Regions from separate parts of the Albidovulum sp. genome, predicted to be linked through region 1. Evidence: riboswitches for the same ligand, from Rfam matches in the RefSeq annotation. Region 1 holds a riboswitch; the other holds the start of a gene.
What was found. Region 1 has a riboswitch for cobalamin ahead of ACMUOO_RS15815 (DUF1636 domain-containing protein). Riboswitches for the same ligand answer to the same signal wherever they lie in the genome.
Positions count from the first base shown of each region.

Region 1 (5,519 bases):
GCATGGGCGGCGCGCGACGGCACGGCGCGGGGATCGGTGGTGTAAAGGTTGCGGCCCGTGGGCAGCACGTCGCTTCGCCCCCGGAAGGGCGAGCCCGATGGCCCGGCCTCCACCCGCCGCCCGTTCAGCGCGGCCAGCAGGCCCGCGCGCTCCTCCTTCCCGCACTGACCGGTGCCGAAGATGTGCAGCCCGTCGCCGTATCGGCTTTCCTTGATGTCGCAGACGAAGCGGTCGATCCGGGTGATCGCCTCGGCGGGCGAAGCGTCCTCGGGGATGCCGAGATCGACCTCCACGCCGCGTCCGCGCGCCTCGTCGCGGATGGCGGCGATCAACCGTTCGCGGCGGCCGGGGTCGAGCCCGTCGGCGGTGGAATATTCGTCCAGAAGCCGTTCAAGCCGGTTGAGGTCTTCCGGCACCGCGCTTTCCAGCAAGGGCGGCGGCAGGTGCCCGATGGTGACCGCACCGATGCGGCGCTTGGCCTGCGCGGCCTCGCCGGGGTCGTTGACGATGAAAGGGTAGATGACCGGCAGGTCGCCGGTCAGCGCCTCGGGCCAGCATTCCGCGGACAGCGCCACCGACTTGCCGGGCAGCCATTCCAGCGTGCCATGCGCGCCGATATGAACGAGGGCATGAAGGCCCTGCGACCTGAGCCAGAGGTAGAAGGCGACATATCCGTGGCGCGGGGTGCGTGAAAGGTCGTGGTAGTCGTCCGCGCGGGTCTTCACCTCGCCGCGCTCGGGCTGGAGCGCGACGAGCGCGCGGCCCCGGCGGATGGCGTGGAAGCGGAAATGACTGTCGGCCACTGAAGGGTCGTGGACCGGGTCGCCCCAGGCGGAAAAAAGGGCGGCGCGGAGTCCAGGAGGAAGCGTCGAGACAGTGTTTCCGTAAGCCGATACCGGCCATTCCACGGTTTCCTGCATCAGCGCATGCCCGAGGTCTTCGCCTGGCCCCGCGGTATGGCCCGCTGCGGCGAGCGACGCGAGGATTTCCTCGGCCGAGGCCAGCGCGTCGAGGCCGACGGCGTGGGCCAGTTGATGCGACTTGCCGGGATAGGTCGAGAGGACGAGGGCGAGCCTCCGCTCTTCCGCCGGGGTTGTTGCAAGACGATGCCAGCCCGCGACGCGGTCGCCAATGGCGGCAATCCGGTCGGCGTCGGCACGGTGGGCGAAGCGGGAATATTGCAGGTCGGGGTCGCGGCGCGCCGGGCTCTTGAAGCTCGCCACGCCGGCGAAGAGGCGGCCGTCGACCTCGGGCAGGACGACGTGCATGGCAAGGTCGGCAGGTGACAGGCCGCGATCCGCCGCCACCCAGTCGCGCCGCCGCGCGGTGGACAGCGCGACCTGGAAGACCGGGCAGCCGGGCGCGTCGAGAGGCGAGGGGGTGCCGTCTGCCCCCTTCGCCGAAAAGGCGGTAGCGTTGACGATGGCGGCAGGACCCAGACGCGCCAATTCGGCGCTGAGCCAGCCGGCGGCGGCCGTGTCCTTGAGCGAGGTGGCGAAGGCGCCGATGGCGGCGAAACCCCGCGCCTCCAACGCCGCGATGAGCTTGTCGACCGGGTCGGTATCCGCCGAGGTCAGGTAGCTGCGGTAGAAGGTGACGACGGCGAGCGGGCGGCCGGTCGCCTCGGGCCCTGGCACGACGCCCTTGCCGGGCAGGTACCAGCCGAAGGCGGGCACGGTCTTGTCGCCGGCCACCGGGCCGGCATAGAGGCCGGCGGCGAGCGCCAGCTGCTGCAGCGCGGCCTGGGCCGCGACGGCACCGCCGGCATCGCAAAGGGTCTGGAGCCTTCGCAGGGTCGATTCCGGCAGGGTGGACAGCGCGTCGAGCCGAGCATCCTCGCGCCCGTCGGCAGGCAGGACGGCGAGCGCGATGCGCTTGCGGCGACAGAGGTCCTGCACCTGCGCCAGCCCGTAGGCCCAATAGCCTTCACCGCCGATGAGCCGGATCAGGATGCCCTTCGCGCCGGAAAGCGTCCGTTCCACATAGGTATCGACCGACAGGGGATGGCGGAGCGCGACGAGATTGGCGAGCCTGAGGGTAGGCAATGATGCCTTGCCGCGTTGCCACCCGGCCGCGAAGGCGCCGAGGTCGCTGTCGGAGAAGGACAGCACCACCAGCTCGGCCGGGGACTGGCCGAGGTCGGTCGGTGTGTCGGTCTCCTCGAGCCCGTGGCTCTCGCGGAAGATGACATGCATCGGCGGCCCTCAGACCTCCTGCGCTTCGGGCATGAGTACGGAATGGATGGCGACCGGATCGACATGGTCGTGCTCGCCGATGACGATGAGCCGCGTGGCCCGCGGCGTATCACCCCAGGGCCGGTCGTACTGCGCGCGCACACGTTCGCCCACCGCCTGGACGAGCATCCGCATCGGCTTGCCCCGGACGGCCACGTAGCCCTTCACGCGAAGGATGTTCTGCTCACGCGCAAGCCGCACGATGTCGTGCTTCAACGCCTCGGGATCGGTGACTTCCGGCAGTTCGATCACCACCGTGTCGAAATCGTCGTGCTCGTGGTCGTCGGCCCCGTCGTGATGCGACGGACGGGCATGCAGGTCGTCCTCTGCGGCAGCGTTCAGACCGAGAATTACGGCCGGGTCGATCCGCCCCTCCTCCATCGCGAGGATCGGCAGCCTTCGCGGCGCCTCGGCCTCCACCACGGCGCGCGCGGCGGCAATGCCCGCCTCACCCGCCAGGTCGGCCTTGGTCAGAAGAACGATGTCTGCGCAGGCGATCTGATCCTCGAAGACTTCGGAAAGCGGGGTCTCGTGGTCAAGCGAGTCGTCGGCCGCGCGCTGCGCCTCGACCGCCGCCACGTCGGGCGCAAAGCGGCCCGCCGCCACCGCCTCGGCATCGGCCAGCGCGATGACGCCGTCCACGGTGATTCGCGAGCGGATCGCCGGCCAGTCGAAGGCCTTCAGGAGCGGCTTCGGAAGCGCAAGGCCTGACGTCTCTATCAGGATGTGGTCGGGCCGCACCGGTCGCGCCATCAGGGCCTCGATCGTCGGAATGAAATCGTCGGCGACGGTGCAGCAGATGCAGCCGTTGGCCAGTTCGACGATGTTCTCCTCGGGACAGTTCTCGTCGGCGCAGGATTTCAGGATCTCGCCGTCCACGCCGACCGAGCCGAATTCGTTCACCAGCACGGCGAGCCGCCTGCCTTGCGGGTTCTGCATCAGGTGGCGGATCAGCGTCGTCTTGCCCGAGCCGAGGAAGCCGGTGATGACGGTGACGGGGATCTTGTTCAGGTCTGCCATTCAGCTCTCCATCGGGGGGATGCGGGCAAGCGACTGCTTGCGGAAGATCACGGGGCGCTCGCGCCAGGGAACGAGGCCATCAGGCGAGGCGGCATAGGCGGCCGCGCCGGCAAGGATGTCGGCCACATGCGTGTCGGGGTCCAGTCCGCGATAGACATAGGACCAACGCCCCGGCCCCGTCAGCGCGATGTTGCAGCCGTGATCGCAGGCGGAGAGACACTCGACCGGCTCGATCCGAACGCCGGCCGGTGCGCCTGCGGTGCGCAACGCAGCAAGAAGCCTTGCGCCCGGGGCCTGACCGCCCTCGGCGACGGGGCGGCCCGCCGTGCAGGTCGTGCAGACATGAAGCGTCACGCGCACTCGGGTCATTCCTTCCTTTTGGGGGAGGCGCCTGCGAAGGGCGGGTTGCAATGGCTCACCCATGCGCGCCTGCCCCGAGCCGGTCGCGGAACCCCCCGTCCGCCGTCACGTCTCGCGCTGGCAGGTCTCCCGGCTTGCGGATGTCGGGGCGCTCCCAGGGGAACCCCCCGGCGGCCCTCCCGCCTTCCCGGTTCGCACCAGTGGCTTTGGGGGACCTCTCCGGTCACGGTCGCGGGGGCGGCTGCGCTTCGGCGTCGCGCCCCGATGGGTCGCAAAGCCGGTCGCATTCCCTCTTCGCCTGCCCTAAGACAGGAACCAGCGCCGCCTCACCTGAGGCATGAGGCCCTGTCTTGTCAAGCAACGGAAGGGACCATGACCGACCCAAAAACGACCGACCCCGCGGATGACCTAGCGCGCCATGCGCAGAAGATGGCGAAGAAGAAGGCCGCGCGCGACCGGATCATGGCGACCAAGGAGGGCGAGAAGGGCCTGATCATCGTCCATACCGGCGCGGGCAAGGGCAAGAGTTCCTCCGGTTTCGGCATGATCCTGCGCTGCATCGCCCACGGGATGCCCTGCGCCGTGGTGCAGTTCATCAAGGGCGCCTGGGACACTGGCGAGCGGCGCCTGATCGAGAGCCACTTCGCCGACCTCTGCCAGTTCTTCGCCATGGGCGAAGGGTTCACCTGGGAGACGCAGGACAAGGAGCGCGACATCGCCGCGGCCAGGCGCGGCTGGGAAAAGGCCAAGGATCTGATCCGGGACGAGCGTAACCGGATGGTCCTGCTCGACGAGATCAACATCGCGCTGCGCTACGACTACCTGCCGGTCGACGAGGTCGTCGCGTTCCTCAAGGAGGAGAAGCCGGCGATGACCCACGTTGTGCTGACCGGGCGGAATGCCAAGGAGGAGCTGATCGAGATTGCCGATCTGGTGACCGAGATGACGCTGGTGAAGCACCCGTTCCGGTCCGGGATCAAAGGCCAGAAGGGCGTGGAGTTCTGAGCTGAGGACCGGGGGCGCCGCCCCCCGACACCCGGAGTATTTTAACCGCAATGAAAGACACAATGGTTCACGCTCGGTGTGCGGTACAGGCGGGAGCGCCAATGACCGCCCACAGTGAAAGCATCCCGTCTCCCCGGAGCAATCCGCCCGAGGCGGGATGCCCCAACCTGGCGCCGATCCGGCGCGTCCTGCATTTCATTGTGGCAATAAATACTCCCGCCGGGGGCTTCCGAGCGCACCGCATGACCGGCCGTGGAGTGTGGCGGTGACCGCGCTGATGGTCCAGGGCTGCGGCTCGAATGTCGGCAAGTCGCTGCTGGTCGCCGGACTCTGCCGGGCGGCGCGCCGGCGGGGGCTGTCGGTGGCGCCGTTCAAGCCGCAGAACATGTCGAACAACGCGGCGGTCACCGTGGATGGCGGCGAGATCGGGCGGGCGCAGGCGTTGCAGGCGCTGGCCTCGGGGTTGGAGCCGCACACCGACATGAACCCTGTGCTGCTGAAGCCCGAAACCGACACCGGCGCCCAGGTGGTGGTGCAGGGACGGCGGCTGACGACAGTGCGCGCAAGGGACTATGCGGCGCTGAAGCCGACACTGATGGCGCCAGTGCTCGAAAGCTTCACGCGGTTACGTGCATCTCATGACCTCGTCATCGTCGAGGGCGCGGGCAGTCCGGCGGAGGTGAACCTGCGCTCGGGCGACATTGCCAATATGGGCTTCGCGCGGGCGGGCGGCGTGCCGGTCTTGCTCGTTGGCGACATCGACCGCGGCGGCGTGATCGCACAGATAATCGGGACGCAGGCCGTGCTCGACGCCGCGGATGCGGCGATGGTGTCGGGTTTCGTCATCAACAAGTTTCGCGGCGATCCTACGCTCTTTGACGACGGCTACCGGCTGATCGA
Region 1 covers NZ_JAYRTX010000129.1:88-5,606, reverse strand. Annotated here, with positions in the region: gene cobN (cobaltochelatase subunit CobN) at 1-2,195, opposite strand, end outside; gene cobW (cobalamin biosynthesis protein CobW) at 2,205-3,254, opposite strand; gene ACMUOO_RS15815 (DUF1636 domain-containing protein) at 3,255-3,614, opposite strand; cobalamin riboswitch at 3,716-3,949, opposite strand; gene cobO (cob(I)yrinic acid a,c-diamide adenosyltransferase) at 3,987-4,619, shown strand; partial or broken gene ACMUOO_RS15805 (cobyric acid synthase) at 4,885-5,519, shown strand, end outside.

Region 2 (5,519 bases), on a different contig from region 1:
ATCGCGGAGGCGACATGAGCGGGTTCGTCAGTTTCGTCTCCTCCGGACCGGGCGATCCGGACTTGCTGACGTTGCGCGGGGCAGAGCGGTTGCGGACGGCCGATGTCGTCCTCTTCGACGACCTCTCCTCGGGGCCCATCCTCGCTCATGCACGGCCGGGTGCCGACCTTGTCGGTGTCGGCAAGCGTGCCGGCAGGCCCTCCGCGAAGCAGGACCATGTGAACCGGCTTCTTGTCGACTACGCCCTGACCGGGGCGCGGGTCGTGCGGCTGAAGTCCGGTGACAGCGGCCTCTTCGGGCGGCTGGAGGAGGAGATCGTGGCCTGCCGGGAGGCCGGCGTCGGCTACGAGATCGTGCCGGGCGTACCTTCGGCCATGGCAGCGGCGGCGGCGGCCGGAATCCCGCTGACGCGGCGTCTGACCGCGCGGCGGGTGCAGTTCGTGACGGGCCACGACATGACCGGATCGCTGCCTGCGGACCTGAACCTCGCCGCGCTGGCCGACGCCACGGCGACGACCGTCATCTTCATGGGCAAGCGCACCTTCGGCGAGCTCGCACGCCGCCTGCGCGCGGCCGGCATGCCGGCGGATACGCCTGCGCTGCTGGCCGAAAGCGTCTCTACGCCGGCCCAGAAGCTGGTGCGCGGCACACTCGGGTCGATGGAGGCGCAGATCGCGGCCGAGGCCGGCGACGGCCCCGCGCTGATCCTCCTCGGTCCGCTGGCAGAGGGCTGAGCGCATGGCCGCGGTTCTCACCATCTGCCGCTCTTGCCCGGCAGGGCGCGCGGGGCTGGCCACGGCGCTCGCAGATGCGGTCGCCGCCGCCGGCCTCGCCGCGCGGATCGACGAGACGGACTGCATGTCGGGCTGCACCCGGCCCTCCACCGTCGCGGTGCGCGCGGACGGAAAGACTGCCTATCTCTTCGGCGACCTGACCGAGGCGGATATCCCGAGCCTCGTCACCTTCCTGCGCCTCTATGGCGCGACGGCGGACGGCAACCTTGCCGATGCGCGCCCGCTCGGGTCCCTCAGGGAAAAGGCGCTGGCGCGTATCCCGGGGTGACGGAAAGGTCGCATCCGCCCCTGCCCGCGCCGCAATCCGCCTTGACCCGCATCCGAGAATGCTGGCACATGGTCACGGTATGGTGTCCTTCAGGCGCAAAGCGCCGGGACTGAAACGGGAATGGGGTAGGGTGGACCAAAGGCGGCACCCCAAGCCCCAACCGCCCCCGCGACTGTAAGCGGCGAGCGGCCTTCCAGAAGCCACTGGGGTGCCTGCCCCGGGAAGGCGGAAAGGCCGCAGCGACCCGCGAGTCAGGAGACCGGCCATGCGACGACGCAACGCGAACGCCGTCGGGTGTGACGGCAGGGAGATGAACATGACCGCGATGACCAAAGCCGCCGCCAAGACCGGTTCGGCCACCCTTTCCATCGTCTTTGTCGCGCTGATCGGTGCCACCGGCCTTTTCCTGGCCGGCCATGCCCAGTCGGCGACGCTGCATGACGCCGCGCATGACATGCGCCACGCGACCGGCTTCCCCTGCCACTGAGCGGGCCGACGGTCTGACCTCATGATCAAACGCATGCTGGCCGGCGGCATCATCGCCGGCTTTGCGGCAGGGTTGCTTGCGGCCGTGCTGCATTTCGCGTTCGTCCAGAACCTGATCCTTCTGGGGGAGCAATATGAAACCGGCGCGCTGGTGCATTTCGAACATCAAGTCGAGGCCCAGGCTGCGACGCACGATCATGCCGGGGACGAGGCGGTCGCGGGTCATGACCACGGAGCGGCAGGTGCCGACAATACGGACGACTTCCAGCGCAACGCGCTGACGGTTCTGTTCACCACGCTGATCTATGCTTCCTATGGCATTCTTCTCGTCGCGGGCTTCTCGCTGGCGGAACATTTCGGCCGGACGGTCTCGGCGGGTGAGGGTGTGCTCTGGGGGCTTTCGGGTTTTGCGGCGTTTCAGCTTGCACCGGCCATGGGATTGCCGCCCGAACTGCCGGGCTCGGTCGCAGCCGACCTCGGCGCCCGGCAGGCATGGTGGCTCGGCACCGTTCTTGCCACCGGTGTGGGCCTCGCGCTCCTCGGCTATGGCCGCACCGCCCTGACGGCGGCACTCGGCGGCGCACTTCTGGCCGCACCACATGCCATCGGCGCTCCGCGACTCGATCAGTTCTACGGCATCGCCCCGCCGGAGCTTGCCGCCGAATTCGCGGCGCGGGTTCTCGGCGTCGGCTTCGTCGTCTGGGGGGCACTCGGCTGGCTCGCCGGGCGGCTCTGGTCAAGAACGCCCGCATAAGCGATTTTCCGGAGCCGCTGGATCAGCGGCCCCGGCGCCTTCATCATCCATCCTGCTGGGAGACCATCATGCATATCGAACCGGGTATCGTGGACGGCGCGAAGATCGTGCTGAGCCATGCCACCGCCGCGGCGGCCGGCGCCATGGCGCTGCGCGAAACCGTCAGGACCGTCCGCGCAGCGGGTGTTGCGGCCTTCGCCGGCCGCACGGCTATCACGGCGGGGCTCGTCTTCAGCTTCTTCCAGATCCTGCCGCACTTCCCCGTCGGGGTGTCCGAGGTGCACTTCATCCTCGGCTCGACGCTGTTCCTGCTCTTCGGGGCAGCGCCCGCCGCGCTGGGCCTTGCGCTCGGCCTGCTTGTCCAGGGCCTGGTCTTCGCGCCCTTCGACCTGCCCCAATACGGCATGAACGTCACCACGCTTCTCGTGCCGCTTTTCGCGCTGCAGATGCTGGCACGGCGGATCATCGCGCCCGATACGGCCTACGTCGATCTGCGCTACGGCCAGGCGCTCGCCCTCTCGACCGCGTATCAGGCCGGCGTCGTTGCCTGGGTCGGCTTCTGGGCCTTCTATGGCCAGGGCTTCGGCGCCGCGAACATCGCCGCCGTCGCCAGCTTCGGCGCGGCCTACATGATGGTCGTGCTGATCGAACCCCTCGCCGATCTCGCCGTACTTGCCGCCGCGAAGTCTCTGCGCGACCTGACCGGCGGCCGCCTGTTCGAGCGTCGCCTGCACCTGGCCGCATGAACCATCCGCCGACGCATCGGGCGCGGCCCCGCTTGCGGGCCGCGTCCTTTTGTTGTTGAAGCGCCCCATGATCGAGCTCCACCTCATCGGGATAGGCACCGGCAACCCCGACCATCTGACGCTTCAGGCGATCAAGGCGCTGAATGCGGCGGATCTGATCCTGATTCCGCGGAAAGGCGAGACCAAGGCCGATCTGGCGGAGTTGCGCCGGTCGATCTGCGCCGACGTCCTCACCAACCCGGCCTCTCGTGTCGCCGAGTTCGACCTGCCCGTGCGCGATGCGATGAACCCGAGCTACCGGGAAGGCGTGGACAACTGGCACGAGGCGATTGCCGCGGTCTGGAAAGACACGATTCTGGCGGAAATCGGGCGCGAGGGGCGGGTAGCGCTTCTGGTCTGGGGCGACCCGTCGCTTTATGACAGCACGCTGCGCATCGCCCAGCGCGTCTCTCGGACCCTGCCCCTGTCCGTGCATGTTGTTGCGGGCATCACCTCGCTCCAGGTGCTGACGGCCGCCCATGCGATCCCCCTGAACGAGGTCGGGGAACCGTTCATCGTCACCACCGGGCGCCAGTTGCGCGACCACGGCTGGCCACTGGGCGTCGATACCGTGGCCGTCATGCTCGACGGCGACTGCTCGTTCCACGCGATCGCGTCCGACGGGGTGGCGATCTGGTGGGGCGCCTATCTCGGGATGGAAAACGAACTGCTCATCGCCGGCCCGCTCTCGGAAGTGTCAGATCGCATCGTCGCGGCGCGGGAGAAGGCGCGCGCGCGCTACGGCTGGATCATGGACATCTACATTCTGCGCCGCGCCTGAGGCGCCGACGCGAGGTCAGCTGCGCCGGATCGTGTCGCCCAGCTGAAGCACCGGCGTCAGTTCCACCCGCTCGCCGCCGATGAGACCGCTTTCGCTGTGTCCGCCGATTATCGCGGCGGCCCGCCGCCCGATCTCATGCCGGCAAGCGTCCATCGTCGCCAGCCGGCGCGGAAGGCCTTCAAGCAGATCGACGCCGTTGAACCCGGCGAGCCCGAGCTTGCCGGGCACGTCGATCCCGCTCTCGAGACAGTAAAGAAGCCCCCCTGCCCCGATCATGTCGTTGGAATAGTAGAGGAAATCGAGATCTGGATTGCGCTTCAGGATCGCCTCGGTCATCTCGCGCCCCTTCAGGAGCGCGGAGCCGCCGGAGTAGAATTCCCGGTCCGCAAGCTCGATCCCTGCCTCGGCCAGTCCCGCCTCGAACCCTTCCATCCGCTTCCGCGCCCGGTGGTCATGCGGCATCTTCGTGCCGAGAAAGCCGATCCGGCGATAGCCTGCCTTCACGATCGCCCGCGCCATCTCCAGCCCCGCGCGCTTGTGCGAGATGCCGACCACCGAATCGATCGCTTCGCCATCCACATCCATGATCTCGACGATCGGGATACCCGCGTTCTGCAGCATGGCGCGGGCCGCGTCGCTGTGTTCGAGCCCGGCGATGATCACGCCCGAGGGCCGCCACGACAGCATCTCGTATAGCACCGATTCCTCGCGCTCGGCCGAATAGTTGGTCACGCCGAAGACGGGCTGAAGGCCGCTGTCCTCGAGCTCCTCGGAAATCCCGCTCAGCACTTCGGGAAAGACGAGGTTCGACAGCGACGGCACGATCACGGCGACGAGATTGACCCGTTGCGAGGCGAGCGCGCCGGCAATCTTGTTCGGGACGTAGCCAAGCCGCCGCGCCGCTTCCAGTACCCGTTCGCGGGTGGAGTCGGACACGTCGCCTCGGTTGCGAAGCACGCGGCTTACGGTCATCTCCGATACGCCCGAGGCTTCGGAGACATCGCGCAACGTCAACGTCCGGCGCGGCTCGACGTGTCCGTTCATTCCCGAGATCTCCCCCGCGGCGAAATTTTCTTACTCATTAGCGCCAAAGTCACGCGGCTCCAAGTCCGGAAGCGCACGATGTTTAGCGTTAACAGCCGCTGGTCCGGCAGGCGACCTCAGGCTTCCATGGCGCCGGCCGCGAGAATCCGGAGTCTTGCCGGATCGAGGACGACGACGGTATTGGCATCGTCGAGGGCCAGGATGCGCCGGCCGCGAAGCTCGGTGAAGGATCGGCTCACCGTTTCCGGCGTAAGCCCGAGATAGTCGGCGATGTCTGTCCGGTTCATCGCCAGCCGCACGACACGGTAGCGGCCAAGAGGCTCCGCTATCCGGTCGAGCAGAAGGGCGACGAAGGCGGCTGTCCGTTCGAGCGCCAGCCTGCGCCCGATCAGCAGAAAGTGGTCCTGCAGCCGGCGGATCTCCTGCAGGGCCGCATCCATCAGGAAGTTTTGCATGTCCGGGTTCCGATCCGCTCCGGCAAGACCGGGGAAGCGATGCGCAAGAAGCTCGCACTCGGTAATTGCCTCGCATTCGGTTGTATGCCGGCCATTGTCGGGGAGACCGACCACATCTCCGGGAAAGGCGAAGGAAATGACCTGGCGCCGCC
Region 2 covers NZ_JAYRTX010000074.1:796-6,314, forward strand. Annotated here, with positions in the region: partial or broken gene ACMUOO_RS12450 (cobyrinate a,c-diamide synthase) at 1-18, shown strand, start outside; gene cobA (uroporphyrinogen-III C-methyltransferase) at 15-734, shown strand; gene ACMUOO_RS12460 (DUF1636 family protein) at 739-1,062, shown strand; cobalamin riboswitch at 1,126-1,345, shown strand; gene ACMUOO_RS12465 (CbtB domain-containing protein) at 1,328-1,549, shown strand; gene ACMUOO_RS12470 (CbtA family protein) at 1,571-2,302, shown strand; gene ACMUOO_RS12475 (energy-coupling factor ABC transporter permease) at 2,371-3,048, shown strand; gene cobF (precorrin-6A synthase (deacetylating)) at 3,116-3,868, shown strand; gene ACMUOO_RS12485 (LacI family DNA-binding transcriptional regulator) at 3,884-4,912, opposite strand; gene ACMUOO_RS12490 (helix-turn-helix domain-containing protein) at 5,029-5,367, opposite strand; partial or broken gene ACMUOO_RS12495 (Crp/Fnr family transcriptional regulator) at 5,470-5,519, opposite strand, start outside.
Region 2: another riboswitch for cobalamin. It lies ahead of ACMUOO_RS12465 (CbtB domain-containing protein); the one in region 1 lies ahead of ACMUOO_RS15815 (DUF1636 domain-containing protein).